Regions from separate parts of the Ochrobactrum sp. SFR4 genome, predicted to be linked through region 1. Evidence: predicted binding sites of a transcription regulator. Region 1 holds the regulator's gene; each other region holds the start of a gene.
The links. The regulator LexA, encoded in region 1, represses DNA repair genes until DNA is damaged. The targets are predictions, from matches to a motif close to TGTTCNNNNTGTGTTCNG.
Positions count from the first base shown of each region.

Region 2: recA (recombinase RecA) is a predicted target of LexA. The motif match lies at 8,789-8,806, and genes of this name have one in related genera.
Region 3: HBA93_RS09410 (PA0069 family radical SAM protein) is a predicted target of LexA. The motif match lies at 2,571-2,588, and genes of this name have one in related genera.

Region 1 is NZ_JAAPBB010000003.1:89,634-99,918, reverse strand. It holds gene HBA93_RS04580 (molybdopterin molybdotransferase MoeA) at 1-1,117, shown strand, start outside; gene lexA (transcriptional repressor LexA) at 1,324-2,046, shown strand; gene HBA93_RS04570 (ComEC/Rec2 family competence protein) at 2,265-4,808, opposite strand; gene gltX (glutamate--tRNA ligase) at 5,066-6,484, shown strand; gene gltA (citrate synthase) at 6,865-8,157, shown strand; gene msrP (protein-methionine-sulfoxide reductase catalytic subunit MsrP) at 8,338-9,291, shown strand; gene msrQ (protein-methionine-sulfoxide reductase heme-binding subunit MsrQ) at 9,307-9,951, shown strand; gene HBA93_RS04545 (MFS transporter) at 10,001-10,285, opposite strand, start outside.
Region 2 is NZ_JAAPBB010000009.1:68,998-79,282, forward strand. It holds gene HBA93_RS12540 (L-serine ammonia-lyase) at 1-352, shown strand, start outside; gene HBA93_RS12545 (pyrimidine dimer DNA glycosylase/endonuclease V) at 433-825, opposite strand; gene HBA93_RS12550 (glucosamine kinase nucleotide-binding domain-containing protein) at 825-1,703, opposite strand; gene HBA93_RS12555 (ABC transporter substrate-binding protein) at 2,350-3,624, shown strand; gene HBA93_RS12560 (carbohydrate ABC transporter permease) at 3,800-4,729, shown strand; gene HBA93_RS12565 (carbohydrate ABC transporter permease) at 4,740-5,579, shown strand; gene HBA93_RS12570 (Gfo/Idh/MocA family protein) at 5,576-6,643, shown strand; gene HBA93_RS12575 (ABC transporter ATP-binding protein) at 6,706-7,707, shown strand; gene HBA93_RS12580 (YiaD family glycine zipper/OmpA-like lipoprotein) at 7,948-8,610, shown strand; gene recA (recombinase RecA) at 8,929-10,014, shown strand.
Region 3 is NZ_JAAPBB010000006.1:72,814-83,098, forward strand. It holds gene HBA93_RS09400 (F0F1 ATP synthase subunit B) at 1-346, shown strand, start outside; gene rnhB (ribonuclease HII) at 436-1,146, opposite strand; gene HBA93_RS09410 (PA0069 family radical SAM protein) at 1,259-2,443, opposite strand; gene moaB (molybdenum cofactor biosynthesis protein B) at 2,713-3,261, opposite strand; gene HBA93_RS09420 (4-(cytidine 5'-diphospho)-2-C-methyl-D-erythritol kinase) at 3,275-4,198, opposite strand; gene HBA93_RS09425 (hypothetical protein) at 4,208-4,396, opposite strand; gene HBA93_RS09430 (S49 family peptidase) at 4,511-5,365, opposite strand; gene nhaA (Na+/H+ antiporter NhaA) at 5,448-6,629, opposite strand; gene HBA93_RS09440 (tRNA1(Val) (adenine(37)-N6)-methyltransferase) at 6,782-7,564, opposite strand; gene HBA93_RS09445 (polyprenyl synthetase family protein) at 7,844-8,860, shown strand; gene HBA93_RS09450 (tetratricopeptide repeat protein) at 9,144-10,285, shown strand, end outside.

The DNA of each region.
Region 1 (10,285 bases):
CGCCACTTCGATTTTTGCCTCATTCAATCAACCGCCTTTTGATGCCTCGGCCATGGACGGTTATGCCATACGCTTTGCCGATGCCGAGCAGCTGCCCGTTATATTGAAAGTCATCGGCGAATCTGCTGCAGGCAAAGGCTTTGACGGCATGCTCAAATCCGGTGAGGCTGTGCGTATTTTTACCGGTGCGCCAATGCCTGCCGGTGCCGACACGATTGTCATTCAGGAAGACACGCAGCAGGAAGGTAATCTGGTTACACTGTTACGGGATGTGAGCAAAAGCCGTCATATCCGGTTCAGCGGGCTGGATTTTAAAGACGGTGAATGCTTGCTGCAAACCGGTCATCTGCTTGATCCGGCATCGCTCTCTTTAGCGGCAGCGTCCGGCCATGCGCAATTGCAGGTCTATAAACGCCCTAAAACAGCTATTCTTGCTACAGGTAATGAGCTTGTACCTGCAGGCACTGTTCCTGCGGCAGATCAGATCGTCAGCTCCAACAGTTATGGTGTCGCAGAAATTGTACGGCGCAATGGCGGCACGGCAGATGATCTTGGTATTGTGCCGGATGATTTGGCCCTTATCGAGCAATCCATTCGTAATGTCGCTGCTTCGGAGGCCGATATTCTGATTACGCTGGGCGGCGCATCTGTCGGTGATCATGATCTGGTGCATAAGGCACTGACCAATTGCGGCGTTGAACTCGGCTTTTACAAAATCGCCATGCGTCCGGGTAAGCCACTCATGTTCGGCCAGCTGGATCGCGAAGGCAAAGCGCCCCTGCTCGTTCTTGGACTTCCCGGCAATCCGGTCTCCAGCCTCGTCTGCTCCTATGTGTTTCTGGCACCTCTGGTTGCGCGTCTGGCAGGTAAAGCCGCGACCACATATATTGCCGGCGCCAGACTGGCACAGGACATGGCCGCCAATGGTAACCGCCGTGATTACGCCCGTGCAACTCTGACCCGCAACAGCGACGGTGAGTTACTGGCAACGCCTCTGCCGGTGCAGGATTCCTCCATGCTGACCGTCATTACCTGCGCGGATGCTCTGCTGATCCGTGAGCCTTTTGCGGAAGCAGCCAAAGCCGGTGATCGCTGTCAGATCCTGATGATACGCTGAAATTCTTTAAACAATCGGATTAATCACTTTTAAAGCCTTGCAGAACAATACTGGAACATATAGTGTTCGTTCTGGGTTTGTTTTAAAAATTGATTCTCGCTACCGCGCCCCGTGCATGCGGTTATGCGTTTAGTCTGCACGACTTCATTATCTGCCACCATAATTTTAGTAACCGGCAGATAATATAAAGGCTTTGGGAGCGTATAATGCTGACGCGTAAACAACATGAATTATTGCTGTTTATCCATGACCGCCTGAAGGAAAGCGGCATTCCCCCTTCGTTTGACGAGATGAAAGAGGCGCTCAATCTCGCTTCCAAATCCGGTATTCACCGTCTGATTACAGCTCTGGAAGAACGCGGTTTTATCCGCCGTCTGCCAAACAGAGCGCGTGCGCTTGAAGTTGTGCGTTTGCCGGACTCGATTGCGCCGGGTCTCAACAGCCAGAAGAAATTCTCACCAAGTGTCATTGAAGGCGATCTCAGCAAAAAGAATGTCACCGAACTGCCTAAAAAAGCCGCGCCTGCGACAGAATCGGAAGCACCTGCCGGTATCAGTGTTCCGGTGATGGGACGTATTGCAGCCGGTGTACCGATTTCCGCCATTCAATCACAAACCCATATGATTACCCTGCCGCCGGAAATGCTTGGCAGCGGTGAGCATTATGCGCTGGAAGTCAAAGGTGACTCGATGATCGAAGCCGGTATTCTCGATGGCGATACAGTGATTATCCGCCGTGGTGATACCGCCAATGCCGGTGAAATTGTTGTGGCTCTGGTCGATGATGAAGAAGCGACACTGAAACGCTTCCGCCGCAAAGGCGCATCTGTTGCGCTTGAAGCTGCGAACCCTGCTTATGAAACCCGTATTTTTGGTCCTGACCGTGTGCGTGTTCAGGGTAAGCTGGTTGGTCTGGTACGCCGCTACTAATATGCATCGGAGCGAAAACCGGCCAACCGCCGGTTTTCGACTTCAGACGATTGATTACAGATATTTCATTTTTGAATGAAACATGACAGGTCATTTTGACAGTGTTCTGACCAACAGAGCGATACAGATCGCACTCTGTAAATTACATATTTTAGTGCATCTTTGTACCACAACTATGCACTCATAATTGCGGCACTCATTGAACAGGCGTGACAGTCCTATTTCGGATCTTCCAGATTGCGGGCAGCACGGGACCAGAGACGATAGCCATGCCAAGGTCGTTGCGGCTCTCCCACTGCAAACACGACCGAATCCTGTTCCGGCTGGTATGCTGAACCAGCTTGATGTATCCGCATTCCGGAAACAGAGCTTTGCAACATATCTGAAGTATGAATTTGCGCTATGTCTGTATTACTACGACTATCCGGTTTCAGATAAATCTCCGCCACACCTCGTAATGCCAGTTGCTGGCGGGTGATTATAACTGGTTCTTTTCGCGTTACTGCCGGTGTAATGCGACTTTCATTTATGTCAGGGCACGATAGGTTTCCCGCATAAGCGAGAACGATAATGTCACCGATATTACAGGCGATATCTGCAGCAGGCCGGTTTTCGGCATAAGCCAGCACCTGCTCGTTTTGCAGATCAAAACTGCATAACCCATCCTCACAGACAAAACCTCCGGAATGTGCCGCACTGCTCTTATCAGGCGTTTTAATCTCATGAATTCTATAGGCCTTGCGCCAGTTATCAGTTGTGAACGCAGCTGGTCGCTGGCGGTTCACATAGAGAATATTATTCTGACGCACAGCAACCAGTCTGGCATCTTCCGAGATAATAATATCCGGCAAAGTATTCATACTCAGCACGATCCCGCCAGCCATGAAAAAAAACAACGATATCAGCCGCAAATGACTGTTGAGGATCATTGCTGTAAGCAGAGCAGCCGTCCATAACAACACTACAGGCACGGGTAACAGACCGGGTATCAGATCAGGGGAAAGTCCGGCAACAAAATGGGCAATCCATTTGACCAGTTCAATGCCTTTGCCCATTACCTGTAAAGGCAGCCATTCAAGCCCCAATGGCATCATCAATAGTGACAGAACCGCAAAAGGCATGATCAGCACCGAGATCACCGGCAATGCCAGTGCATTTCCCAGCATTCCAAGCGGTGCCATATTGTTAAAGTGAAAGGCTGCAAAAAGCCCGCTGGCGATGCCGGCCAAGAGTGATGTCCCCGCAACTCCGCCCAGCCAAAGCCTGAGCTTGCTCCCCAATCCCGTCTGTCGCGTCACTCGTTCGTTGTTTTGTCTCTTGCGTAATTTCCACCACGCAAAACCTGCAATCAGCGCACCGGTTGCAGAATAGGACATCTGAAAACTCGGCCCCAAGATTTCATGCGGTGTCACAAGAATACTAAACAGCGCTGCAATCGCCAGATTACGCAAGGTCAGAGCTTTGCGATCTAAAATCACGGCACAAAGCATCACGGCCAGCATGATAAAACTACGCTGTGCCGCCACATCAGCACCGGATAAAGCCAGATAGAAACCGGAGGAAAACAGTGAAATCAGTGCGGCGGCTTTCTTCACCGGATAATAGAGCGCTAAAGATGGGAGCAGTCCGGCAATACCTCGCAGGCTTACCATGACTATACCCGCTGCCAGCGCCAGATGCAGGCCGGAAATTGAGAGAATATGCGCCAGCCCTGCAATGCGCAGCGCCTCATTGGTTATCTCGCTGATCCCTGCCCGCTGGCCGGAGATCAGCGCTGCGGCCACCGCCCCTTCTTCACCGGACAGTGCCTGCATAATCCGCCCGCCTATCATCGCCCGCAACTGACCGGTCAATGCCTCAACGGACGCAGTCCAGCTCTTTGACACTGCATCACCGGCAAATTCACCATCAACCAGTTTCGGTACACCGAGATAGAAGCCATTACCGCCAATGCCGCGAAAATATCCATGAAATGCGAAATCATATTGCTCGGAACGCACCGGCCCGCCATGGGGACGCAATCGCACCGCCCCTTTCAGAACAGAACCGGTTTCAGCCTGCGCAGGTAAATCACGTGCAGAGAGCCGCAATCGCTGCGGCGCATAGCGCAGATGCGGTTTTTCCGTTGTCAGCACATCGGCAACAATACGCCAGCGTCCGGCTTTGCCATTGTCTTCAGCCTCCTGTTCGAGCGAGACAATCCGCGCTGTCAAAGTGGTTGACACAGAACTGCCAAGCATTTGCGTTGCATAGCGCTGCGTCTCCCATTTCGCAGCCAGCATACCAGTCATAAAGGCTAATATCAGCACAAGGCTGACACGCCTGATCAGCGTATCACGCAGCAAAAACAACAGCCAGATCAACAAGAATGCCGGTACAAACAGCTCTATCCAGTATGGTTCAGCCCTCAGGGAAAAATAATGAACCGCCCCTGCACCACTCGCAACGGCCAGTAACAGGAAAACCGTTCCGCGTTCATATTCAAACAGCAGAGCATCACAGATATCATCCAGAAAACGCTGCCAATATTCCCGCAGATTTAGCCGGATAATCAGTGCCCGCTTTCGTCCGCTATAAACAGCACCATCATCGGGAATAATCTCCGAATCTGGCACAGGAGCAAAACCAAGCATGGTTTGCTCAACTGTCAGCCTGCGAGAATAAGTGTTGCGGGCAGCACTTGTCTGCGCCCCGTCATCATCATAACGGGACTCAGTCTTGCCTGCCTGATGACTACATTCACCGTCATAACCATTCGCCATGCTGTCTGAATTGCCCCCGCACCTGACAGCTGCACAATTATACGTCCAAAACAGCCTATTTCACGCAGGAATCTTGCATTGAGCGGCGTTAAACACCGGTTCTCTGCTTTGATTTTTGCATCAAGTCTTGCACGTTGTGCTGCCTATGCTACATGAACAGCACAAGAAATCGAGAGGCGGTCAGTTACATTCTTTAGGCGATATATTCGGATATAAGCGTAAGATCCTGTAACTTTACCGCAGATACGGAGCGACCGATGTCATCACCCGTTATTACCCGCTTTGCGCCTTCCCCGACCGGCTATCTGCATATCGGCGGCGCACGTACAGCGTTGTTTAACTGGCTTTATTCCAAACATACCGGCGGCAAGATGCTGCTGCGCATTGAGGATACCGACCGCGAGCGCTCCACCGAGGCCGCAACGGCCGCTATTCTTGAAGGCCTGACATGGCTCGGCCTGACATGGGACGGCGATGCTATCTCCCAGTGGGAACGCGCACCGCGCCACCGCGAAGTTGCTGAAGAACTGGTGAAGGCCGGTAAAGCCTATTATTGCTATGCCTCACCGGAAGAACTGGATGCGATGCGTGAGCTGGCGCGTGCTGAAGGTCGCCCGCCGCGTTATGACGGCCGCTGGCGTGACCGTGATCCGTCGGAAGCACCGGCAGGTGTGAAGCCGGTTATCCGCATTAAAGCGCCTCAGACAGGCGAAACTGTTGTGATGGATGATGTGCAGGGTGAAGTCCGTTTCCCGAACAAAGATCTGGATGATTTCATCATTCTGCGTTCCGACGGCGCGCCAACCTATATGCATGCGGTTGTGGTCGACGATCATGATATGGGCGTTACCCATATTATCCGTGGTGATGACCATCTGACCAATGCTGCCCGCCAGACAGTTATTTATCAGGCAATGGGCTGGGATGTGCCTAAAATGTCCCATATCCCGCTGATCCATGGTGCGGATGGTGCCAAGCTCTCCAAGCGCCACGGTGCGCTTGGCGTTGAGGCCTATCGTGCAATGGGCTATCTGCCTGAAGCACTGTGCAACTATCTGGTTCGTCTCGGCTGGAGCCATGGTGATGATGAAATCATGACCATCGAGCAGATGATTGAATGGTTTGATACCAAAGACATCAACAAAGGCGCATCTCGTTTCGATTTCCAGAAACTGGAAGCCATTAACGGTCATCATATCCGCGCCAGTGATTCAGAAACGCTTACCAAAGCGCTGATCGATGTTCTGCCTTATATTGAAGGCGGTGCGGAACTGCAGGCTCTGCTGACCGATGAACGTCGTGCACAGCTTGTTGCAGCAATGCCGGGTCTTAAAGATCGTGCAAAAACACTGGTAGAGCTGGCTGACGGCGCGAAATTCCTGTTCGTTTCCCGCCCCCTGCCACTGGATGAAAAAGCGACAAGCCTGCTCAATGATGAAGGCCGCGCGATCCTCAAAGATGTGTTACCGAAGCTGGAAGCTGCCGAGTGGAATGCAGAAGCATTGGATGCCGTTGTCCGTGCTCATGCGGAATCAACCGGCCTGAAGCTTGGCAAAATTGCCCAGCCTCTGCGTGCCGCCCTCACCGGCCGCGCCACTTCACCGGGTGTTTTTGATGTTCTGGTGGTTCTGGGTCGTGAAGAAGCGCTCGGACGCATTCAGGATCAGGCCGTTTAAGCCTGTCAGAAGCCGTGTTCTTTCAACGGAATACGGCTTCAAACACGCCCTGAACACAGGAGTGTGATTTTCACAGACCGGCTTCTGTCGTAAGAATGGCGAATTGACAGAAATTTGTTCATAAAAACCCGAATTTCTGCATTGCAACGCCCGGTTTTTACGATAATTTGAGCCAAGAATTTTTCAGGCTGTCATTCAAAAATATCATGAATTTTACGTGACAACCCGCTTAGGATATTTTTCAAACTGGCAGCGCCGGTAAAAATACCCTAACTGTATGTTTCTATGCATAAGTTGAATCTGAAACACCAGTTTTCGGCATTATGCTCCAAATTTACTGCTATCCACGAGCAGTGAGCGCGATGATGAAAGGAACCAGTATGTCTAATACGACAGCGACAATCACGCTACATGGCAATTCCACCGAATTGCCGGTCCGCAAAGGTACAATCGGACCAGACGTCGTTGAAATCGGCCCGCTTTACAAGAATACAAATTCCTTCACATACGATCCTGGCTTCACATCAACAGCTTCCTGCGAATCCAAAATCACATATATCGATGGTGATGAAGGCGTTCTCCTGCATCGCGGCTACCCGATCGAACAGCTCGCCGAACAGGGCGACTTCCTTGATACCTGCTACCTGCTTCTCTACGGCGAACTGCCAACCAAGACCCAGAAAGCAGATTTTGATTACCGTGTGACCCGTCACACCATGGTCCATGAACAGATGGCCAAATTCTTCACCGGCTTCCGCCGCGATGCGCATCCGATGGCCATTATGGTTGGCTGCGTTGGCGCAATGTCCGCCTTCTACCACGACTCAACCGATATTACTGATCCGCATCAGCGTATGGTTGCTTCGATCCGCCTGCTGGCGAAAATGCCGACACTGGCTGCAATGGCCTATAAATATCATGTCGGTCAGCCTTTCGTATATCCAAAGAACGATCTTGATCTGGCTTCCAACTTCCTGCGCATGTGCTTTGCTGTGCCTTGCGAAGAATATAAGGTCAATCCGGTTCTGGCCCGCGCTATGGATCGTATCTTCATCCTTCATGCTGACCACGAGCAGAATGCTTCGACATCGACCGTTCGTCTCGCCGGCTCTTCGGGTGCCAACCCGTTTGCCTGTATCGCTGCCGGTATTGCCTGCCTCTGGGGTCCAGCGCATGGCGGTGCCAACGAAGCTGCATTGAACATGCTGGCTGAAATCGGCTCGGTTGATCGTATTCCTGAATATGTTGCCAAGGCAAAAGACAAGAACGATCCTTTCCGTCTGATGGGCTTTGGTCACCGCGTTTACAAAAACTACGATCCGCGCGCCCGCATCATGCAGAAAACCACGCATGAAGTTCTTGGCGAACTCGGCATCAAAGATGACCCGTTGCTCGACGTTGCGATGGAACTGGAAAATATTGCACTGACCGATGAATATTTCATCGAGAAGAAGCTGTATCCGAATATCGACTTCTATTCAGGTATCACTCTGAAGGCTCTCGGCTTCCCGACAGAAATGTTCACAGTTCTGTTCGCTGTTGCCCGTACCATCGGCTGGGTTGCTCAGTGGAAAGAAATGGTCGAAGATCCGCAGCAGAAAATCGGCCGCCCGCGTCAGCTTTACACCGGTCATGCACAGCGCGATTTCGTACCGCTGGCAAAACGCAAATAATCAGTAACACACTGATGAAAAGGCTCCTTCGGGAGCCTTTTTTATTTTCCGCATAGAGTTTTGCCTTTTTCTCACGCAATATGAACGCAAATAAACCACAGACATCAGCATAAAATTGCCTGTAACATATCCGTTTCAAGTCCGATATGCGTAACTGCCGATCAGCAGGGAACCAGTCTTATGTCAAAGTCATTTTTCAAATCCGGCATTGCAGCGTCAGAAATCACCAGCCAGTCATTTTATCTGCGCCGGCGGGAGTTTATCAAAACCGGCATCGCTGCCGGCATTGGTTTATCTCTGGGCGGTCTGTTACCGGATATTGCCTCAGCAAAAGATAGTGCAGACGGTTTTAAAACCGATGAAAAACTGACACCGAAAGACTCAGTGCTGACCTATAATAATTTTTATGAATTCGGCACAGGCAAATCCGATCCGTCCAGTTATTCCGGTGGTTTCAAGCCGCGCCCGTGGACAATCGAAGTCGGCGGCATGGTGGCGAAACCTGCGACTTTTGACATTGACGATCTGATCAAGACAATGAGCATTGAAGAGCGTATTTACCGGATGCGCTGTGTTGAAGCATGGTCGATGGTTATTCCATGGCAGGGCTTTCAGCTTTCAGAACTGCTGAAACGTGTTGAGCCGCTGGGGTCTGCCAAATATGTTGCCTTTGAAACAGCTCTGCGCCCCAAAGAAATGCCGGGAGTCGGCGGTGCTTTTCCGGTTATCGACTGGCCATATCGCGAAGGCTTACGCCTTGATGAAGCGATGAACCCGCTTACATTGCTGGCAACCGGTCTCTATGGGGAAAATCTCGCCAATCAGAACGGCGCACCGGTGCGTCTTGTTGTACCGTGGAAATATGGTTTCAAAGGCATCAAGTCGATTGTCAAAATCACACTGACAGATAAAGAGCCGCTGACTGCGTGGAAGATGCAGAACGCCTCGGAATATGGCTTCTATGCCAATGTTAATCCGGCAGTGGACCATCCGCGCTGGAGCCAGAAGACCGAGACACGGATTGGCAGCGGCAGCTTCTTCTCACCGGACAGGCGCGATACACTGCCATTTAACGGCTATGGCGAGCATGTTGCCCAACTCTATAGCGGTATGGATCTGACCAAAAACTATTAAGCTGAGACAATCCGAATGACAGTAAACAGCACAGTTTTGCCTCGTACTGCCCGCAAAGCACCAATCAAAATACCGAATAATCTCTGGCTGCGTTGGGGTATTTATGTTGTTGGTCTCGCGCCGGCCATCTGGTCATTCTGGCTGGCTGCCACCAATCAGCTTGGCGCAAATCCGGTCAAAGAATTTGAACATCTTCTAGGGCTTTGGGCACTGCGTTTTTTAATTCTGACTTTGCTCGTCACACCGCTGCGTGATTTGTTCCGACTGAATTTTCTGCCCTATCGTCGTGCCCTCGGCCTGCTGGCATTCTATTATGTCGCCATGCATTTCGCGACTTATATCATTCTCGACCGTGGCCTGAACTGGCCGGATATCGTGAAAGATGTAACACAACGCTGGTTTATTATTTTCGGGTTTATCGGCTTTGTCATGCTGATACCGCTGGCAATAACTTCAAACCAGTGGTCAATCCGCAAATTGAAGAACAACTGGCAGAATCTGCACCGGCTGGTTTACATCATCGCCCTTGCCGGCAGCCTGCATTTTCTGATGTCAGTCAAAAGCTGGCCGACAGAACCTTTGGTCTACGGGCTGATCATCATTGCGCTCGTTTTGTGGCGCCTCATTCGCAAGCCCTATCTGGCCTATAAAAAAAGCTGACCGACCAATAACCGGTCAGCTTTATCTTTTTTATCGTAAGCAGCTGATTTTACCAGCGTTTGACCATACGTGAAGCGCACAGGAATGCCAGTAACGGCCCTACACCAAAGCTGAGGAAAAGCCAGAATGCAGCGCTGGATGTACCGGCAACGCCGCCCGGCACTGTCAGGCCGCCAAGGCTGGTAACCATACCGGCCATTGCCGCCCCCAGACCTGCAGAGAACAACTGCACCGTGGTAATCGCTGTTGATGCCAAATCCTTCTCATCCGCAGGCGCAACTTTCAGCACCCGTGTCAGCAGATGTGGCCATGTCATACCCACGCCACAGCCCAC
Region 2 (10,285 bases), on a different contig from region 1:
CTGTCAGGGTGAGGTCGGTTCGGCTTCGGCTATGGCGGCGGCGGGGCTTGCTGCTGTGCTGGGCGGAACGCCTGAGCAGATTGAGAATGCGGCTGAGATCGCGCTGGAGCACCATCTGGGCATGACTTGCGATCCGATTGCCGGATTGGTGCAGGTGCCTTGCATCGAACGTAATGCGCTGGGTGCGGTTAAGGCTGTGACCGGTGCGTCATTGGCTGTAAAGGGCGATGGTACGCATTTCGTACCGCTGGATGCCTGTATCGAAACGATGCGCCAGACCGGCGTGGATATGAATGAGCGCTATAAGGAAACCAGCCTCGGCGGGCTTGCTGTGAATGTGGTTGAGTGCTGATTTTTCCTTTATATAATACAAAAAACTCCGCATGATGAATGCGGAGTTTTTTATTTTTATCAATAAGATATAGAAATATTTTAATCTTTTGAATTGAGTTTGTTCAGGCGTTCGTCAATCCGTTCTTTATTGATGGTGATTGCCGTTTCATCCGGTTGCCAGTCAGCGCACCATTGTGCCGGAATGCCTTCAATAAGATGTGCTGTTGACTGATAAGACGGCTGATAGCCGCGGCGCAGCATTTCATCAATCAATGCCTGTTGCCGTTGCACAAGAAAGCCCAGACGCGGATAGAAAAACCGCACATGGCCCTTGCCCAAAGTGTAGCTGCGCGGATTGCGCGGATCATCCGGTTTTTCTCCGCGCTCGATGGCTGCGCGGGCAAGGGTGAAAATCCGCGGCAGCTCACGATATTCTGCCACCAGATGCGGGCCCGTCAGCTCCTGCGGTGGTATGCAATTGATACGGGTCATCAGATTGCGGTGGTTTTGCTGTTTAATTTGGCTGCAAGGGCAACTGCACCGGTCAGAGCATCGGCTTCAGGTGTACGCAGGCGCGGCTGATAGCGTGCAGAGAGACGCGGGCCGTAAAACGCGCCGAGACCGCCAATCAGAGACAAAACCGGCTGATCATCACTCATGGATACGTCGAGAGCTGCTTCAATCGTCTCGACCGACTGTTTGAGGATTTTTTCTGCCAGCGGGTCATTTTGCGCAGCATATTCAAAAACCATTGGCGCAAAACGACCAAAATCATTCGGGCGTGCATCATGGGCAAAGCGCACAATGGCATGCGGCTCATTGTCAAAATGATCAAGCAGCGCATTGCTAAGCGGTGTTCGCTGATAAATACCGTCATAGGCCAGCAGGGATTCTTCCAGAAGTTTCTGACCAAGGCGCGCCCCGCCGCCCAGATCGCTGACTTTGAAACCCCAGCCACCTTTCATAGTAACATTATGATTTTGACGGGAAATATAGACAGAGCCGGTGCCGAGAATGACTACAACCCCATCCTGATCGCCGATAGCACCCTGCAAAGCAATAATACCGTCGGAGACCACACTGCTTCTGGCAAAGGGCAGGGCTTGCTGTAACTGTTCGGCAACGCCGGAAACATTGGCACCTGCCAGACCGAGGCAGGCAGTAATGCGGCTATAGGATTTTACCGGCAATTCGGCAGCAAGCAGTGCGGCATCGGTAGCGGCAAGAATATTCACCACGGATATATCCATATCGGTCATGATATTGGCAGGGCCTGCCTGACCGGTACCCAAGACTTTACCTGTTGTATCTGCAATTGCTGCACGGCATCCGGTGCCGCCACCGTCTATGCCAAGAATATAATCCGCCACATTATGCTCCCGATTCTCTGCCCGTTTCTGATACGGGTTTTATTGCAGGTAACACAAATTGCCAATTCCGAGAATATTTTCATTTAAACCGTTTTAAATTATCCGCAAGGCCCGTTAATTGCCCGCCAAATACTTTTGCGAGTCGCACAAGCCTGCTTTCACTCGGATTGTGTGAATTGGTATTCAAGGATGGTCTTTTATGATGATCCATATGGTCGAAAAAAATAGAACCAATATTGCTGTTTGAATAAGACGACTGCCTGAGAATGCAAGTAATGGTGATAAATTCTTTGCTTTTGCTGGACAGGAAAAGATATTTACGCATTACTCTATGCGAGGACAGACGGGAGAAGAGGTCTTAAGGGAGCCGTGAGTGCCGGACGGGGTATTTTGAGAAATATACCGTAACCTGCATCATGAAAACTCCCGAAGTTTTTCTTTCTGCAATCAATGGTTCTGTTCTGAGGCTGAGGGACATGATTTCCTGTCCGTATGCCGGAATTGGCAGCTGATAATGAACAGCCGGTGCGGCTTTTTGCAACGGTAAGATCTGAAAGTGACTATCCGGAAAACCGGAAGTGCTCTGAGAACAGAAACAAACATATTTCAATGACGCCTCTGAATGAGTGCGCGCGGGGAGAGTAAAATGAATTTTAAAAACTTCAGTTCCGCTTTGCTGGCATCAAGTGTTCTTGGTGCTTCCGTACTGGGTGCTGTATCGGCTGCTTCGGCACAGGATGTAACGCTGACCATTGAAAGCTGGCGTAATGATGATCTGCCGATCTGGCAGGAAAAGCTCATTCCGGCTTTTGAAGCAGCCAATCCGGGTATTAAAGTTACCTTCAATCCTTCAACACCGACCGAGTATGATGCGGCGCTGGGTGCCAAGCTTGATGCCGGTACTGCCGGTGATATCATCACCTGCCGTCCGTTCGACAAGTCACTGGCGCTTTATGAAAAAGGTCAGCTGTCTTCGCTCAATGATCTCGATGGTATGAAGAATTTCAGCGATGTGGCGAAATCCGCATGGCAGACCGATGACGGAAAGACATCTTTCTGCGTGCCGGTTGCCTCGGTTATTCACGGCTTCATCTATAACAAAGATGCCTTTGAAAAAGTAGGCGTCAGCGTTCCTAAGACTGAAGAAGAGTTCTTCGCAGCGCTCGACAAGATCAAAGCTGACGGCAATTATATTCCGATGGCTATGGGCACCAAGGATCTCTGGGAAGCCGCAACGATGGGCTATCAGAATATCGGCCCGACATACTGGAAGGGTGAGGAAGGCCGTAAAGCTCTGATCGCCGGTACACAGAAACTGACCGATGCGGACTGGGTTGACCCTTATAAGACTCTTGCAAAATGGAAAGATTATCTGGGCGACGGCTTTGAAGCACAGACCTATCCGGACAGCCAGAATCTGTTCACCCTCGGTCGCGCCGCAATCTACCCGACCGGCTCATGGGAAATCAGCGTTTTCAACCCGCAGGTTGATTTCAAAATGGGCGCGTTTCCGCCTCCGGTTCGTAAAGACGGCGACACCTGCTATATCTCCGATCACAATGATCTGGGTATCGGCATGAATGCCAAGACCAAAAATCCGGAAGCTGCAGCCAAGTTCCTGAACTGGGTGGCATCGGATGAATTCGCAACCATTTATGCAAATGCGCTGCCGGGCTTCTTCAGCCTGTCTTCCAATGAAATCAAACTGGAAGACCCGCTGGCTGCGGAAATGGTTGGCTGGCGTAAGGATTGTAAGTCGACCATCCGTTCGACCTACCAGATCCTCTCACGCGGTACACCAAATCTGGAGAACGAAACCTGGATTGAATCCGCCAATGTTATCAATGGTACAGTGACACCTGAACAGGCTGGCGAAAAGCTGCAAAAAGGCCTCGACAGCTGGTACAAGCCTGCGAAGTAACATGAATTAAAGCCATTCGCCGCAACCCGTACCACTGTCTGATGAATATGTGGTGCGTGAGCAGGCGGGTGGCTTTTTTGCCGTGTTATTATTGTTACCTGTTTTTTATGCATGTTCCGGCACAAGACTAAAGTTGCTCTGCCGGAAATGCCCTGTTTGAAAGCTTACGACCGGTATGGCGCGAAACTCGACAAGCAAACCGCCTTTCCGCTGGCATATAGCGGTTTTTCTGGCACCGGCGGTGCTGGTTTATACGGCTATTATGATCCTGCCGCTTTTCGGAACCATGCAATTGTCGCTGTTCCGCGTCGAAAATCAGCAAAGTTTTTTTGTCGGTCTGGATAATTTCCGCACATTGCTTGGCGATGAGCGCTGGTCTGCAAGCTTCTGGAACGCGCTGGGCAATAATATGTGGTTCTTTGTCATCCATATGGTGGTGCAGAACCCGATCGGTATTTTGCTTGCCGCATTGCTCAGCCATCCGAAATTACGCTTTGCCGCTTTCTACCGCTCGGCGATTTTCATTCCGACCATTCTGTCCTTTGTGATTGTCGGATTTGTCTGGAAGCTGATCCTGTCACCGCTTTGGGGCGTGGCACCGAATATGCTGGATCTGGTCGGGCTGAAAAGCCTGTTTGCACCATGGCTCGGCCAGAAAGAATATGCGCTGACAGCACTTGGCCTGATCTCAGTCTGGCAGTTTATCGGTATTCCGATGATGCTGATCTATGCGGCGCTGCTGTCTATTCCTGACGAGATTATTGAAGCTGCGGAATGCGACGGAATTACCGGCGCGTCGCAGTTCTGGAAGATCAAACTGCCGCTGATCCTGCCGTCCATAGGGATTATCTCCATTCTGACCTTTGTCGGTAATTTCAATGCGTTCGATCTGATCTATTCGGCGCAGGGTGCGCTGGCAGGGCCGAATTACTCCACCGATATTCTCGGCACATTCATGTTCCGCACCTTCTTCGGCTTCCAGCTTCAGGTTGGCGACAAGAACATGGGTGCGACGATCGCCTCGCTGATGTTCTTCATCATTCTGATCGGCGTCTGTGTCTATTTGTTCGGTATTCAGCGACGTCTGCGTCGCTACCAGTTCTGAGGATAATAATATGAGCCGCGCAACCCAGTCTCCGGTACGCAGTATCGCCGCCCATGCGATCCTTATCCTCTATACGCTGATCGCTCTGTTTCCGGTGGTGATCATCATCATAAACTCCTTCAAGACCAAGGCGGCAATTTTCCGCTCGCCTTTGTCACTGCCAAATTCGGAAACATTCAGTCTGGTCGGCTATCAGACGGTGATGACGCAGGGTAATTTCTTCCTCTATTTTCAGAACAGTATGATCGTCACAGTGGTTGCGATTGCACTGGTGCTGATTTTCGGGGCAATGGCCGCCTTCGCACTGTCGGAATATCGCTTCCGCGGCAATACGCTGATGGGGCTGTATCTGGCTTTGGGCATCATGATCCCGATCCGCCTTGGTACGGTTTCCATTCTGGAGCTGATGGTGGCCAGTGGTCTGGTGAATACGCTGACATCGCTGATCCTTGTTTATACGGCACAGGGGCTGCCGCTGGCGATTTTCATCCTGTCTGAATTTATGGGGCAGGTGTCGAAAGACCTCAAAGATGCCGGCCGTATGGATGGTCTGAGTGAATATCGTATTTTCTTCCGCCTTGTTCTGCCGCTGGTGCGTCCGGCTATGGCAACAGTTGCGGTGTTTACGATGATCCCGATCTGGAATGATCTCTGGTTCCCGCTGATCCTTGCGCCGTCTGAGGAAACCAAAACCGTTACGCTGGGCGCACAGATGTTTATCGGGCAATATGTAACCAACTGGAATGCGGTTCTGGCCGCGCTGTCGCTGGCGATCCTGCCGGTACTGATCCTGTATTTCATATTCTCCCGTCAGTTAATTCGCGGCATTACCGCAGGAGCAGTCAAATGAATGAAGTAGGGGCAAAAAAACTGCGCGTAATGGTCGCCGGTCTGGGGAATATGGGGCTGAGCCACGCGCTGGTCTATCATAAAAATCCGGGCTTCGAGATTGTCGGTCTGGTTAATCGCTCAAGCATCAATCTGCCTGAAGAACTGCGCTCCTATCCGCTGCTGACCTCCTATGAAGAGGCGCTGCAGCAGCTCAAGCCTGATCTGGTTTGTGTGGCGACCTATTCGGACAGCCATGCCGATTATGCGATTATGGCTATGGAAGCAGGCAGCGACGTTTTTGTTGAGAAGCCATTGGCGACAACCGTGGCGGATGCTGAACGCGTAGTGGCAAAAGCCAAAGAAACAGGCCGTCAGCTCGTGATCGGCTATATTCTGCGCCATCATCCGTCATGGGTTCGCCTGATTGAAGAAGCGCGCAATCTTGGCGGGCCTTATGTCTTCCGTATGAATTTGAACCAGCAATCCAGTGGCGCCCATTGGCAGACACATAAGCAGCTGATGAAAGCCACATCGCCGATTGTCGATTGCGGTGTGCATTATCTGGATGTGATGTGCCAGATCACCGATGCCAAGGCCGTAGAAGTGCGCGGCATGGGCGTGCGTCTGAGCGATGAAGTTGCGGAAGGCATGTATAATTACGGTCATCTGCAAGTGTTGTTCGCGGATGGCTCGGTAGGCTGGTACGAAGCCGGCTGGGGTCCAATGATGTCGGAAACGGCTTTCTTCGTGAAAGATGTGATCTCGCCGAAGGGCTGTGTTTCGATTGTTATGGAAGAGGGCGCAAGCTCCGCTGACATTAACACCCACACCAAAACATCTGTCATTCGTGTGCATCAGGCCGCAACCGATGCCGAGGGCAAATTCAAGAAACAGGATGAATTGCTTTCTATGCAGGGCGAGCCGGATCATCAGGAACTGTGCGACCGCGAGCAGGCGTTCATGCTGAAGGCGATTACAGAGAAGATTGATCTGACCCGCCATATGGACGATGCGGTACAGTCTTTGCGTATTTGTCTTGCCGCGGATGAAAGCGTGCGCAGCGGTCTGGCTGTGAAATTATAAAACAGCCTGCGATTTGCATTGCGTAGCTTTGGCCTTGAAAACATTCTGACAGGAAAACGACTTTGGGAACTCTGAAACTCAATAATATCCGTAAATCATATGGTCAGGTCGATATTATCAAAGGTATCGATCTGGATGTGCGGGACGGGGAACTGGTCGTTTTCGTCGGGCCGTCCGGTTGCGGAAAATCCACACTGCTGCGTATTATTGCGGGGCTGGAAGATGCTAATTCCGGTGAAGTGCGTATTGATGATCAGGTGGTCAATCAGACGCCGCCTGCCAAACGCGGTATCGCTATGGTGTTTCAGAGCTATGCGCTCTATCCGCATTTGACAGTTGAAGCCAATATGGGGCTTGGCCTTAAGCAGGCTGGTAAGCCTGCAACTGAAATTAATGAGCGGGTCACGCAGGCCTCCGGTATGTTATCGCTTGAGAGCTATTTGCAGCGCCGTCCGGCTGAGCTTTCCGGTGGTCAGCGTCAGCGTGTGGCGATTGGCCGTGCGCTGGTACGTGAGCCGAAACTGTTTCTGTTCGATGAGCCGCTTTCCAATCTTGATGCGGCATTGCGTGTGAATACGCGTCTGGAAATCGCCAAACTGCATCGCCAGCTGTCCGCGACTATGATTTATGTTACTCATGATCAGGTGGAAGCGATGACACTGGCAGACCGGATTGTTGTGCTGAATGCCGGACGTATTGAGCAGGTCGGCGCACCGATGGATCTCTATAATGCACCGGATAATGAATTTGTTGCGGGCTTTATCGGTTCGCCGAAGATGAATTTCGTCGATGCTGCTGCGCTGAATGACGGTCAGGCAAAGCGCATCGGCATCCGGCCGGAACATATTACGCTGGATACAAATTCAGGCCAGTGGAAAGGTTCCGTGGTGCATGTAGAGCAGCTCGGTGCGGATACCAACGTTTATATTGATACAGAGGCTGCAGGACTGCTGACAGTGCGTATTTTCGGTCAGTATCGTATTGAGGCAGGCGCGCAGGTTTATGCGACGCCGGACAGCGGTAAAATTCATCGCTTCGACGGTGAGGCGCGGGCAATTCGCTAAGCATTGCGATTCTTAAAATAAGCGGAAAACCTGAACAGATTGTCCGGTTGTTATTTTGTATTGTCTGAAATGACGGGCAACTATGGTCGTGGTTGTCCGTTTTAAAGCGGGTTTGTTAAAGTATGAAACTTTAAAACACCCTTTTTGCGATATGAATTTGACCTTGCGTCCAAAATTAACCAACATGCTGCCGTATTTGCCGTTATCCTGCGGCACATCTTGAATCAGGAAAATTGAACCATGTTGAAAAAGATTGCTATTGCCGCAACCGCTGCGACCTTTCTGGCCGGTTGTACAACGGATCCTTATACAGGCGAACAGAAGATGTCTAACACTGCCGGCGGTGCAGGTATCGGTGCCGCTGTTGGTGCGCTGGGTGGTCTGATGGTCGGCGGTTCGAGCACTGCGCAGCGTAATGCTGTTCTGATCGGTGCCGGTCTTGGCGCGTTGGGTGGCGGTGCAATCGGTAACTATATGGATCGTCAGGAAAATGAACTGCGCGCACAGCTGCAGGGCACCGGCGTATCGGTTACCCGTAATGGCGACCGCATCATTCTGAACATGCCTTCCAGCATTACCTTTAACACCGATCAGGATGTTGTAATGCCGCAATTCTATTCGACACTGTCTTCAGTGGCGATTGTTCTGCGTAAGTTCGACAAGACTCTGGTTGATATTAAAGGCCATACGGATTCAACAGGTTCTGCTTCACATAACCAGAATCTGTCTCAGCGTCGTGCTATGTCCGTTGGTAATTATCTGAGCGGTCAGGGCATTGATGGCCGTCGCTTTGCTATTATGGGCTTTGGCTCAACCCAGCCGGTTGCTTCCAATGCAACACCGGATGGCCGTGCCCAGAACCGTCGCGTGGAAATCGAAATTTCCCCGCTCAAAGGCGTTTAAGGCTTTAAAGCTATTTCAAAGAGCCGCTCCGGTCATACCGGGGCGGTTTTTTATTGTCTGCCGGAAGGGTATATGTCTGCACGGGTAAGACAAAATGATCGAATCGACTTTTGATTAAATCCGTTCCCGTCTTGTTTTAATTTTCGAAATCTTTTTTAGTGTTGCATTATTTGTAAATTAGAACATCAGAAGAACAAAATGTTATATTGATTTAAAATCAATGACTTAATCCTATTGCGAATTGAGAACAAATAGGATACATATTATCCATAAAGTTTCATTCTGCGGACTTCAAGTGACGCAAAGGGATAGTGTAAAATGTCTCAGAATTCATTACGACTTGTTGAGGATAAATCAGTGGACAAATCAAAGGCTCTGGACGCGGCACTGTCACAGATTGAGCGCTCATTCGGTAAGGGCTCGATCATGCGCCTTGGTCAGAATGACAAGATAGTGGAAATTGAAACTGTCCCGACCGGTTCGCTGTCTTTGGATATTGCGCTTGGCGTTGGTGGTTTGCCGAAAGGGCGTATTGTTGAAATTTACGGGCCTGAAAGCTCGGGTAAAACAACAATGGCGCTGCACACGATTGCCGAAGCGCAGAAAAAAGGCGGTATCTGTGCGTTCGTGGATGCTGAACATGCACTTGATCCGGTTTATGCCCGCAAGCTCGGTGTTGATCTGGAAAATCTCTTGATCTCGCAGCCGGATACCGGTGAGCAGGCGCTGGAAATTACTGACACGCTGGTGCGTTCCGGTGCGATTGATGTGCTGGTTGTGGATTCCGTTGCAGCTTTGACACCGCGTGCGGAAATTGAAGGCGAGATGGGTGATTCTCTTCCGGGCCTTCAGGCACGTCTGATGAGTCAGGCATTGCGCAAGCTGACAGCTTCGATTTCCAAATCCAATACGATGGTGATTTTCATCAACCAGATCCGTATGAAAATTGGCGTGATGTTCGGTTCGCCTGAAACCACGACCGGTGGTAATGCGCTTAAATTCTATGCTTCGGTTCGACTGGATATTCGTCGCATCGGTTCGATCAAAGAGCGCGATGAAATCGTGGGTAACCAGACCCGCGTTAAGGTTGTTAAAAACAAGCTCGCTCCTCCGTTCAAGCAGGTTGAGTTCGATATCATGTATGGTGCCGGTGTTTCCAAGACCGGTGAGTTGATCGATCTTGGTGTAAAGGCCGGTATTGTTGAGAAATCCGGTTCATGGTTCTCCTATAATTCGCAGCGTCTTGGTCAGGGGCGCGATAATGCGAAAAACTTCCTGAAGGAAAATCCGGAAGTGGCCAATGAGATTGAGTTGACCCTGCGTCAGAATGCCGGTCTGATTGCGGAGCAGATGCTGGACGGCGGACCTGAAGGCGATGATGCGCCGGATGCCGCTGAAGCGTAATTTATTGCGCTCAGATCATTGATAAGATCGCAATACCCCGCATTACATGCCGTGATGCGGGGTATTTTGTTGCTGCGGCACTTCTATGCATGCAGATATATGGGCGGATATCTGGACACTGCATGATCATCTGTTTAAAAGCAGGCAGTAACAATAACGGATATGGTTACATGCTGAAGGCGATCGGGTAATTATCTGGCCGGATCAAGCTGTTGCGCAAACCGGATCCCATACTTATTTGAGATATGACAGGCCGTGTTACTACGGTTTA
Region 3 (10,285 bases), on a different contig from region 1:
ACGCACCCTGCGTGAAGAAGCTCAGGCTCTGCTTGCTGAATATCATCGCAAGCGCAAAGAAGCTGAAAAAGAAGCCAGCGAAATCGTTGCTGCTGCACAGCGTGAAGCTGCAGCTCTGCTGAGCGAAGCAAAAGCGAAGTCGGAAGATTACATTGTTCGCCGCAACAAACTGGCTGAACAGAAAATCGCTCAGGCTGAAAGTGATGCTGTTAATCAGGTTCGTGCATCTGCAGTGGAAATCGCTGTTGCTGCTGCCGGTTCGCTGATTGCAAATAAAATGGACGCAAAAGCTGCCGGTGAAATGTTCAAAGCATCACTGGATCAGGTTAAAACCAACCTGAATTGATTGCAGTTCATAAAGTTCAAAAAAACGCCGCAATATGCGGCGTTTTTTTATGTCTGAATATCAGTCATTTGCATTGTTCTGGCCGAAACTTATGCGTCGGCCGTCCAGCGTCCTTTGATCGGCGCAAAGCTGTAGCGGTGTAGACCGGCAACCGGTCCCTGCGTTTCAATCGCATCTCTGTGCGCGGCAGTGCCGTAGCCGGCATGTTTCTCAAGACCATAGGCCGGATGAATAAGACCGGCGCGTTCCATCATCCGGTCGCGGGTGACTTTGGCCACAATAGAGGCTGCAGCAATGGTCAGAGAGCGCTGATCCCCTTTCACCAGCGTCATGGCGGGGCAGGGCAGACCATTTGGTGTTTTATTACCGTCAATCAAAGCATAATCGGGTTGAACCGTCAGCGCATCAACGCAGCGTTTCATCGCCAGCAAGGATGCCGCCAGAATATTGCTTTCATCAATCGCACGCGCACTGAGGCTGCATAATGTGACGGCAACAGCCTTTTCCATAATTGTTTCAAACAGCCGGTTGCGCTTGGCAGCGGTGAGCCTCTTTGAGTCATCCAGACCTTCAGGCAGATTATCAGGATCAAGGATCACGCAGGCAGCAACAACAGGCCCTGCAAGAGGACCACGGCCGACTTCATCGAGCCCTGCAATCAGTTTGTAACCCTGAGCTTGCAACTGCTGCTCATGCCTGTAATCCGGTATGAATATTTCAGACTTGTCAGCCTTTGTCTTGGCTGGCGATTTTGATCGCTTTTCAGAAAAAAGCGGAGAATCAGATGGTGCTTTACTCATGTGCTGAGATTGCATCCTATCTAATTCTCCGCAAGCCACATCGCAAAAGGGGGGCACGATGTGGAAGGCTGCCGGCAAAAGGACGGGCAGCCTATATCTGCTGGAGGGCAGATCAGAAAAGCGAGAGTTGAACACTGCTTGTTTGCGGCGGGGCGAACAGGTCACAACGCAGTCGGCGCTTATGAATATTCAGCCCAAGCTTTTTACAGGTAATCTCAAAGCGGCGGCCAATCTGCCACGCATAAGGGCCTTCACCACGCATCCGTTTACCCCATTCCGCATCATAGTCCTTGCCGCCGCGCATTGAGCGTAACAGGGACATGACATGGCGGTAACGGTCAGGAAAATGCTGCAGCAGCCAGTCCTTGAAGAGTGGCGCCACTTCATAAAGCAGGCGTAGCAAGACATATCCGGCTTCGCGCGCGCCCATCGCATAGGCGGCATCCAATATGCGTTCAATCTCGTGGTCGTTGATGCCGGGGATCACCGGGCCAAGCATCACCGATGCCGGAATACCTGCTTCATTAAGCTGCCGGATGGCTTGTAAACGCAAGCCTGGTGTTGAGGCGCGGGGCTCCATATTCCGTGCTAGTTTGGCATCCATCGTGGTGACAGAGAGAGCAACTTTTGCCAAACCACGCTCGGCCATTGAACCGAGAATATCAATGTCGCGGGTTACCAGCGCGGATTTGGTAATGATGCCGACGGGATGGTTGGCAGCATCCAGCACACTCAATATGTCCCGCATAATCCGCCATTTCTTTTCTACCGGCTGATAAGGGTCTGTATTGGTGCCAATGGCGATCGTCTTGGGAATATAACCGGCTTTGGAAAGTTCTTTTTCCAGTAGTCGTGCTGCGTTGGGTTTGGCAAAAAGTTTGGTTTCAAAATCAAGACCGGCAGACAGTCCCATATAGCTGTGCGTAGGGCGTGCGAAGCAATAAATACAGCCATGCTCGCAACCGCGATAAGGATTGATTGAGCGGTCGAAATTAATATCCGGTGAGTCATTGCGGGTGATGATGGTGCGTGGCTTTTCGATCTGGACTTCTGTTTTGAACGGCTCCAGCTCTTCCAGTGAATTCCAGCCGTCATCACTGTCGATACGTGTTTGACTTTCAAACCGGCCGGAAGGATTGATACCGGCACCACGTCCGCGACGACGGCTGTGGTCAATACGTAAGCCGGTGCCGTCAACAATAGCATTTGCCTGATCTGTGCGCTCCGATCCGAAGACAGCCGAACGGGAGAAGACGGCCTGATCGGCTGGTCCGAAAACCTCCTGTAAAATTGCCATAGCTTTCTCCTTACCGGAAATGCCGTGACAGCATGACCGGAGCAAAACAATCAAAATGAAGCAATGAATACGGCGCGAATTATGCGACTCTGATGCGCCGTTTATGGTTCAAATTTAATCTGAAAATAAGAACAAAGCAAGAACTTAATTTATGTCTTTTCCGCAATTAGAGCGCCGTGTGCCAGACCTGCACACAAAGGTCGCTCTAACACTTTTAAAATTAGAGCATAATTTCACTTTAAACCGATCCCAGCTTAAGGAATTATGCTCTAGCTTTTGCGTTTCAAATGCTCATCAAGACGGGGCATGATTTCAACGAAATTGCACGGGCGGTGGCGATAGTCGAGCTGCTGGGCGAGAATACCGTCCCATGCATCGCGGCAGGCACCGCCGGAGCCCGGCAGCACAAAAACAAATGTCTGGTTGATGAGACCGGCCGTTGCACGGGATTGGATCGTGGAGGTGCCGATCTTGGCATAGGATTGCTGATGGAAGATCACTGAAAACCCGTCCATACGCTTGTCGAAGGCCGGCTCCAAGGCGTCAGGCGTTACATCGCGTCCGGTGAAACCGGTGCCGCCGGTGGTAATCACTACATCAATTGCCGGATTTTTGGACCATTGCACAACCAGTTCGCGAATTTTGGCAGCATCATCAGTCACGATCTGCCGGTCACGCAGCAGATGGCCTGCTTCTTCAATACGGGAGGCAAGAAATGCACCGGATGTATCTGTTTCCAATGTCCGGCTGTCTGAAACAGTCAGTACAGCAATACCCACCGGAATAAACGGACGTTCGGCTTTGACTGTATCGGACATGGCTGTCTCCGGTTTAAATTTTATCGGGCAGGGTCGTGGTTGCGCAGACAAACCAATGCGGATTTTGCTGTTGCAAATGCATTGCCGCCTGTTGCGCCTGATCCGCTGTATCATAAATACCGAAGCAGGTCGCGCCTGAGCCGGACATTTGCGCATATTGTGCGCCGCTGTCCCGCAAAGTCTGGAGAATCTCCGGCAATTGCGATGCAAGTTCTGTAGCAGGCGGCAACAGATCATTGCGGGTTGATTGCAGGAAACTGCAAAGCTCTGCCTGATTATTCAAGCGTGTCAGTTCCGGAAGCGCAGGATTATCACGCTTCTGCATATGTTTGAAAATCTGCGGCGTGGAAATTGCTGTTCCGTCATTCACAAGCACCAGCGACAGCACAGGCAGGCCGGACAGCCTCTGCATATCTTCACCGATACCCTTGGCAATCAATGCACCGCCACAGAGCTGGCCATGCAGACACATCGGCACATCGGCGCCAAGCTGCAGAGAAATCTGCTCAAGCAACGCCTGTTCCGCTTCGATATTCCACAGGCGCATAAGCAGCGCCAGCACTGTGGCGGCATCGCTTGACCCGCCGCCGATACCGGAAGCAACAGGGAGATTTTTTTCCAGATGAATGGCAACGCCGGAGCTGTGCTGCGGATAATGCGCACGCAGAAGATCTCGCGCTTTTAAAACGAGGTTCTCACTATTGGCTGGCAGTCCCGCACCAAAGCGGCCGGAAAGCGTAAAACTGTCTTCCTGCGCAGGGAAAACTGTGAGTTCGTCACCATAATCGGCAAAGGCAACAAGCGTATCCAGCAGATGATAGCCGTCCTCGCGCCGTCCGGTCACATGCAATGCCAGATTAAGCTTGGCATAGGCTGTGGCGCGAAGATGTGAGGCAGTCTGTTGGCTCGCTGCCTGTGAAGATAAAATATCTGGCATGCGCTGGGATCAGTCTTTTTCTGCCGGACGGTAAACACCGGTTTTCGGGTCGCGCACCAGTGTGCCGCTGGCACCTGTACGGGCTTCCTGTTCTGCCTGACGGACTTTCTGGGAAACACGTGCTGCTTCGCGTTTGAAGGAGCGATAGCCATAGATCGCAGCTGCAACCAGAAGGATCAGAAAAATCAGTTGTGGCATACCGGCTCCTTTCCGGAAAAATAACAGTGCCTGTTGATTTAGTCAGGCTATGACTTTGTTTCAAGAAGCTCTTATAGCATCTTATTCTGATGATATTATGATAGGCTCAGCCTGTTACAGGCCATAGCGTGACCAAAGAGCTTTTTCTTCGAGCACATTCATCAGGCTTTCACCTGCCACGCCAAGCATTTGCGCATGAGAAATACCGCCGGTATTTTTGCGCCCCAGCAGCCCGCGCGAAGGCTGGATCAGATTAAGTTTGGTTTTTTCGCCATAAAGCTTGCGCAGATGTGAGCGCATATCATCCAGACCATCAATCAATCCAAGCTGCAAAGCTGTAATACCTGTCCAGAACTGGCCGGTGAAGAGATCATCATTGTCCTGCAATTTACTGCCGCGGCGCTCTTTCACCATATCAATAAATGTCTGGTGAATTTCCAGCTGCAGCGCTTTGATATGTTCGATATCCGATGCCTTTTCCGGCTGAAACGGATCCATCGTGGCTTTGTTTTTGCCGGCCGTATGCACGCGACGCTCGACGCCGATTTTTTTGATCAGTTCGGTAAAGCCGAAAGACGCGGAAACCACGCCGATCGAACCCAGAATGGAAGACGGATCAGCAATAATCTCGTCTCCGGCAATAGCGATCATATAGCCGCCGGAAGCTGCCACATCCTCAACAAAGACATGGACTTTCTTGTTCTTCTCTTCGGCCAGGTCACGGATACGCTTATAGATCAGCCGCGATTGTACCGGTGAACCGCCGGGGGAATTAATGCTCAGCGCCACAGCGGGACTGTGCTTGTTGTCAAAGGCTTTTTCCAGCTGAACCGCGATGCCTTCGAGCGACAGATTTTGCCGTAAAGGGCTGTTGCCTGTCATGATCGCACCGCTCAGCCGGACAACCGGAATTTCAACACTGGAAGCCCGGAAGCGGCGCGGGATAACACGGCTGATAAGTGACGGCACTGAAAATCTCCGGTGTGAAAATGCAGACGATAAAATAGTTTTCACCCGCTGTTATAGCCACAGCGGGTGAAAACTGAACCTGTTATTTTGCAGCGCGGTTGCGTGTGGAAATGCGCAGCAATGCCCAGCCACAGACGGCAGAGAGCAGGGAGCCGAGCAGAACACCAATCTTGGTCTCGCTGTGAAGCAGATCATTGTCAAAGGACAGCAGGCCGATGAACAGGCTCATGGTAAAGCCGATACCGCAGAGCAGTGACACGCCGTAAAGCTGTGTCCAGCTTGCTCCCATCGGCTTGGTGGCAATCCCTGCGCGGATAGCAATCCATGCAGCACCGAAGACACCAAACTGCTTACCGACAAACAGACCAAGTGCGATGCCGAGTGTGAGCGAGTCACCAAGGATCGACGGGCTCATACCGGCAAAGGAAACGCCCGCATTGGCAAAACCGAAGATCGGTACAATGACAAAGCCGACCCATTTTGCCAGCGCATGTTCCAGCGTGTGCAAAGGGGAGCTCATATCATCAGGACGGCCAAGTGCAGGCTTGATCGGAATAGTCAGTGCTGTCAGCACACCGGCAACAGTCGCGTGAACACCGGAACGCAGCACAAAATACCAAAGCACGGCACCAAGGATCAGATACGGGGTGAGGCGCATAATGCCCATCTTGTTCAGAATAAACATCAGCGCAAAAATACCGGCAGCACCGGCGAGATAGAGCGTGGCAATATCGGCAGTGTAAAACACGGCGATAATGGCAACGGCGGCAAGGTCGTCGAGAATAGCGAGTGTCGCCAGAAAGACTTTCAGACTGGTCGGAACGCGCGGTCCGAGCAGCGACAGCACACCGAGTGCAAAGGCAATATCAGTCGCCGAGGGAATAGCCCAGCCACGAATGGTTTCAGGATTTGACCAGTTGAAGCCCGCAAAAATCAATGCCGGAACAATCACACCGCCGGCAGCAGCAATGCCCGGCAAGGCGCGGTTCGACCAGCTGGCAAGCTGGCCGTCGAGAAACTCACGTTTGATTTCGAGGCCCACGAGGAGGAAGAAGACGGCCATCAGTGCGTCATTAATCCAGTGCAGAACGCTCATCGGGCCGAGTTTGCTCTCCAGAACCTGAAAATATGTGGCTGCAAGCGGGGAATTAGCAACGATCAGAGCCAGAGCAGCGGCAATCATCAGAGCGATACCGCTGGCGGATTCACTGTCGAGCCAATGGCGGAGCGTTGAGAAGGGGCGCTTGGTCTGGCTTTGTGTCATCCGGTATCGGCCTTTTTCTTTGCGGGCAACGTTTTGACAACGCTCACCCCTTGATCTGTCTTCAGAGTTCCGCACCTTAGATAGAGCGAAAGGCCTCTTTGAACAGTCCGTGTGTTCGGGAAAATGTGCTCCGTCCTCCTGAACAACAACCGTTACAGGCTGTCGCAACCATTAATGAGGCTTTCTGCACGTGGCGTAAATTCATGACCGGAACTTTTATGCAAAATTAACGGCGGCGCAAGAAAAACCGGAGCGCGGCTGCCTTTTATGCCCGTAATTACGACGCGGATGGCCTGCTCATCCGGTCTGGCATAGAGAGGGAGAATTGCGATGCCCCCAAAACGGCGCTCCATCGCGGACAGAATTTCATTCAGATTAGCGGGGCGCGCAATAATCGAAATACGTCCGCGCGGACGTAAAATGCCCGATGCCGTGCGTATCCAGCTTTCAAACATGCCCTCATGCATTACATGCGCCTGCGCCTTTAAATCGTCCGGCGTGGCACGGTCATGGCTCTGGTTGAAAGGCGGGTTCATAATCACATAGTCAAACTGATTATCAGCCAGCCCTGCTTCATGACGGGCAGGGCCGGTCATTGTCACATCAGCCTGCAGGCAGGACAGACGGCTATGCATATGTGCATTTTCGGACAATGCGCAGGATTTTTCCGCATAGAGCAGCATTTCCGGTGAGCGTTCAATCAGGGTGACATCTGTGCTTGCGCAGCGTGAGGCAACGGCCAGTCCCGCCGCACCGGCACCGGCACCGAGATCTGCTACTGTACCTTCGAAATCCGTTGGCACCGCGCTTGCCAAAATCATGGCATCAATCCCCGAACGGTGACCTTTGGCGGATGGCTGCACCAGATAGAATGCACCGCGGTGAAAGGCATCGAGAGTTTCGCCATAGGGCAAAGAGCTGGACGGAACAGACATAAAGGCGGCAATTTCCTGACTTGTTGCAGACTGAAAGCAATCAAACCGGCTTTAACCGATTCTGTATAGAGGCGGTGAAAGCCGCAATTCCGTTTGCTGACAGCAATTTGACATCTTATATCAGCAGAATATGCTTTATTGTGTTGTGTTGCGGCTCGCAACACTTGCCTTTAGCACGGTTTTTGGTGCATTTGACGCTTGAGCATAAAGGCCGCCTTGAATAATGTGTGGCTATAAAACGGGTCTCATTATCAGGCCGCGTGAACTGGAGATATGGCATTGGGTGTGGTTCTCAATCTCGATGAGAAAAAAAATCAGCAGGCGTCCATTCAGAAGCTGGTTGATCTGACGAAAGCGGATATGGGACGTGTCAATGCGCTTATCCTGTCCAAGGCCGGTTCTGATGTTGAGATGATACCGGAAGTAGCCAATCATCTGATTTCATCGGGTGGCAAGCGGTTACGTCCGATGATGACACTCGCTGCCGCAGCCATGTTCGGCTATGAGGGCGAAGGTCACGTGCAGCTCGCAACAAGCGTTGAATTTATGCATACGGCAACGCTTCTCCATGATGATGTGGTGGATGAAAGTGATCTGCGCCGCGGTAAAAGCACCGCACGGATGATCTGGGGCAATCAGGCCAGCGTTCTGGTCGGCGATTTCCTGCTCGGTCAGGCTTTCAAAATGATGGTGGATGTCGGTTCGCTCGATGCGCTTGATGTGCTGGCAACTTCGGCTTCGGTGATTGCTGAAGGTGAAGTGATGCAGCTCGCCGCCGCCAAAAATATGGAAACTACGGAAGACGAATATCTGGCCGTGATCAAAGCCAAGACTGCAGCGCTGTTCTCTGCTGCTGCCGAAGTTGGCCCGATCATTGCCGATGCACCGCGTGCACAGCGTCTGGCACTGCGCTCCTATGGTCTCAACCTCGGCCTTGCTTTCCAGCTGATTGATGATGCGCTGGATTATGGCGGTTCGGCTGCGGATCTCGGTAAAAATGTGGGTGATGATTTCCGCGAAGGGAAAATCACCATGCCGCTGCTGCTGAGCTATCGCCGTGGTTCTGAAGAAGAGCGCGCTTTCTGGAAATCATCCATTGAGCAAGGCAATAATGATGATGAAGCCTTGCAGAAGGCAATCGGCCTGATGACCCAGCATGGTTCGATTGCCGATACCGTACAGCGTGCGCGTCATTTCGGTGAAATCGCCCGCGATGCACTGGCCCCGCTGCCGCAGAGCCCACAAAAAGATGCTCTGATTGATGTGATTGATTTCTGCATCAGCCGTGTAAACTGATTATTGACCGGTGCCGGAGCATATTCTCGGTACCGGACTTTGAAATACCCTTTTCTCCGGCCATATAAAAACCACGACATGGCCGGATGGTGTGTTTGTTTCGGAAATAAGCCAGACCAGAGCATTTCCAGCAAAAGTGGCAACCGGTTTTGCGTCAGGAAATGTGTAAAATAAAGAGATAGAGCATTCCTTCTGTTTCAAAATTGGAAATGCTCTATAAATGCAAGGGGAAATGCCGATGCGGCGGAATACAGTTAAAGCGCGTGCTCTGGTTTTCGCTTTGATGGCAGGGGCGGCTTTCACAAGTGGTGTCTCCGGCACGGCCTATGCTGCATCCGGGGCAAAGGCAGCAGTGCCGGCAGATGAGCCGGTGATTGTCTCGCGTGCAGGTTCTTTCCCTGGCGCCTATCTGGCCGGTCGTATTGCCGAAATCGACAATAATCTTCCTGTAGCCATCGCTTATTATCGTCAGGCACTGGCATTTGATCCGTCAAACCAGCCGATGAAGCGTGATCTGTTGCTGTCCTATCTGACCGACGGTCAGCTGGATGAGGCGCTGCCATTTGCCCGTGCGCTTAAAAATGAGCCGGAAGTTGAGCGTTTCTCCCGCATCATTCTGGCGATCAAGGCTTTTAACGACAAGCATTACCGCACTGCCCGTACCAATCTGAAGCTCACGCAGCAGTCAGAAATGGATCGCTTAGCAACCGGCCTGATGACGGCATGGACATTCTACGGCGAAGGTCGTCCGAAAGACGCGCTGGCAGCGGTGGATAAGCTTGACGGGCCGGTCTGGTACGATCTTTTCAAAATCTACACATCGGCATTGATTGCAGACAGCGCAGGTCAGACCAAGGCTGCGGATAAATTCTATGCGCAGGCCGTGGCTGATAAAGAAGGCGGCAGCGCTGCCCCTGATACTTATGAGCGCATCATTTACGCCTATGCCGATTTCAAGCAGCGTCAGGGCGATAAAGCCGGTGCGATCAAGTTGGTGGAAGATGCTGAGCAGATTCTCAGCGGTCGCGTGATCCTGCGCGAAGTACGTCAGAAGCTTGAAGACGGTGAAAAGCTTGACCCGCAGATGCGCAATCCGCAGCAGGGGGCGGCTGAGGTTCTGTATTCTTTGGGCACCGCGATTAATCGTGGTGGCGCCGAGGCTTTTGCAACAATATATCTGCAAATGTCCGGTGAGTTGCGCGAGAATAATGATGCCACATTGTTCCAGCTCGGCGATATTGCTGCCAAACTGCGTCAGCCGCAAAAGGCAATTCAATATTATAGCCGTGTTGCAGATAAATCGCCCTATAAGCGCGATGCGGAAATGCAACTGGCGCTTAATCTGGCTGAAACAGACAAGCCGGATGAGGCGATTGAGCATCTGAAAAACAATCTGCGCAGTAATGATAAGGACAACCGTTCTTA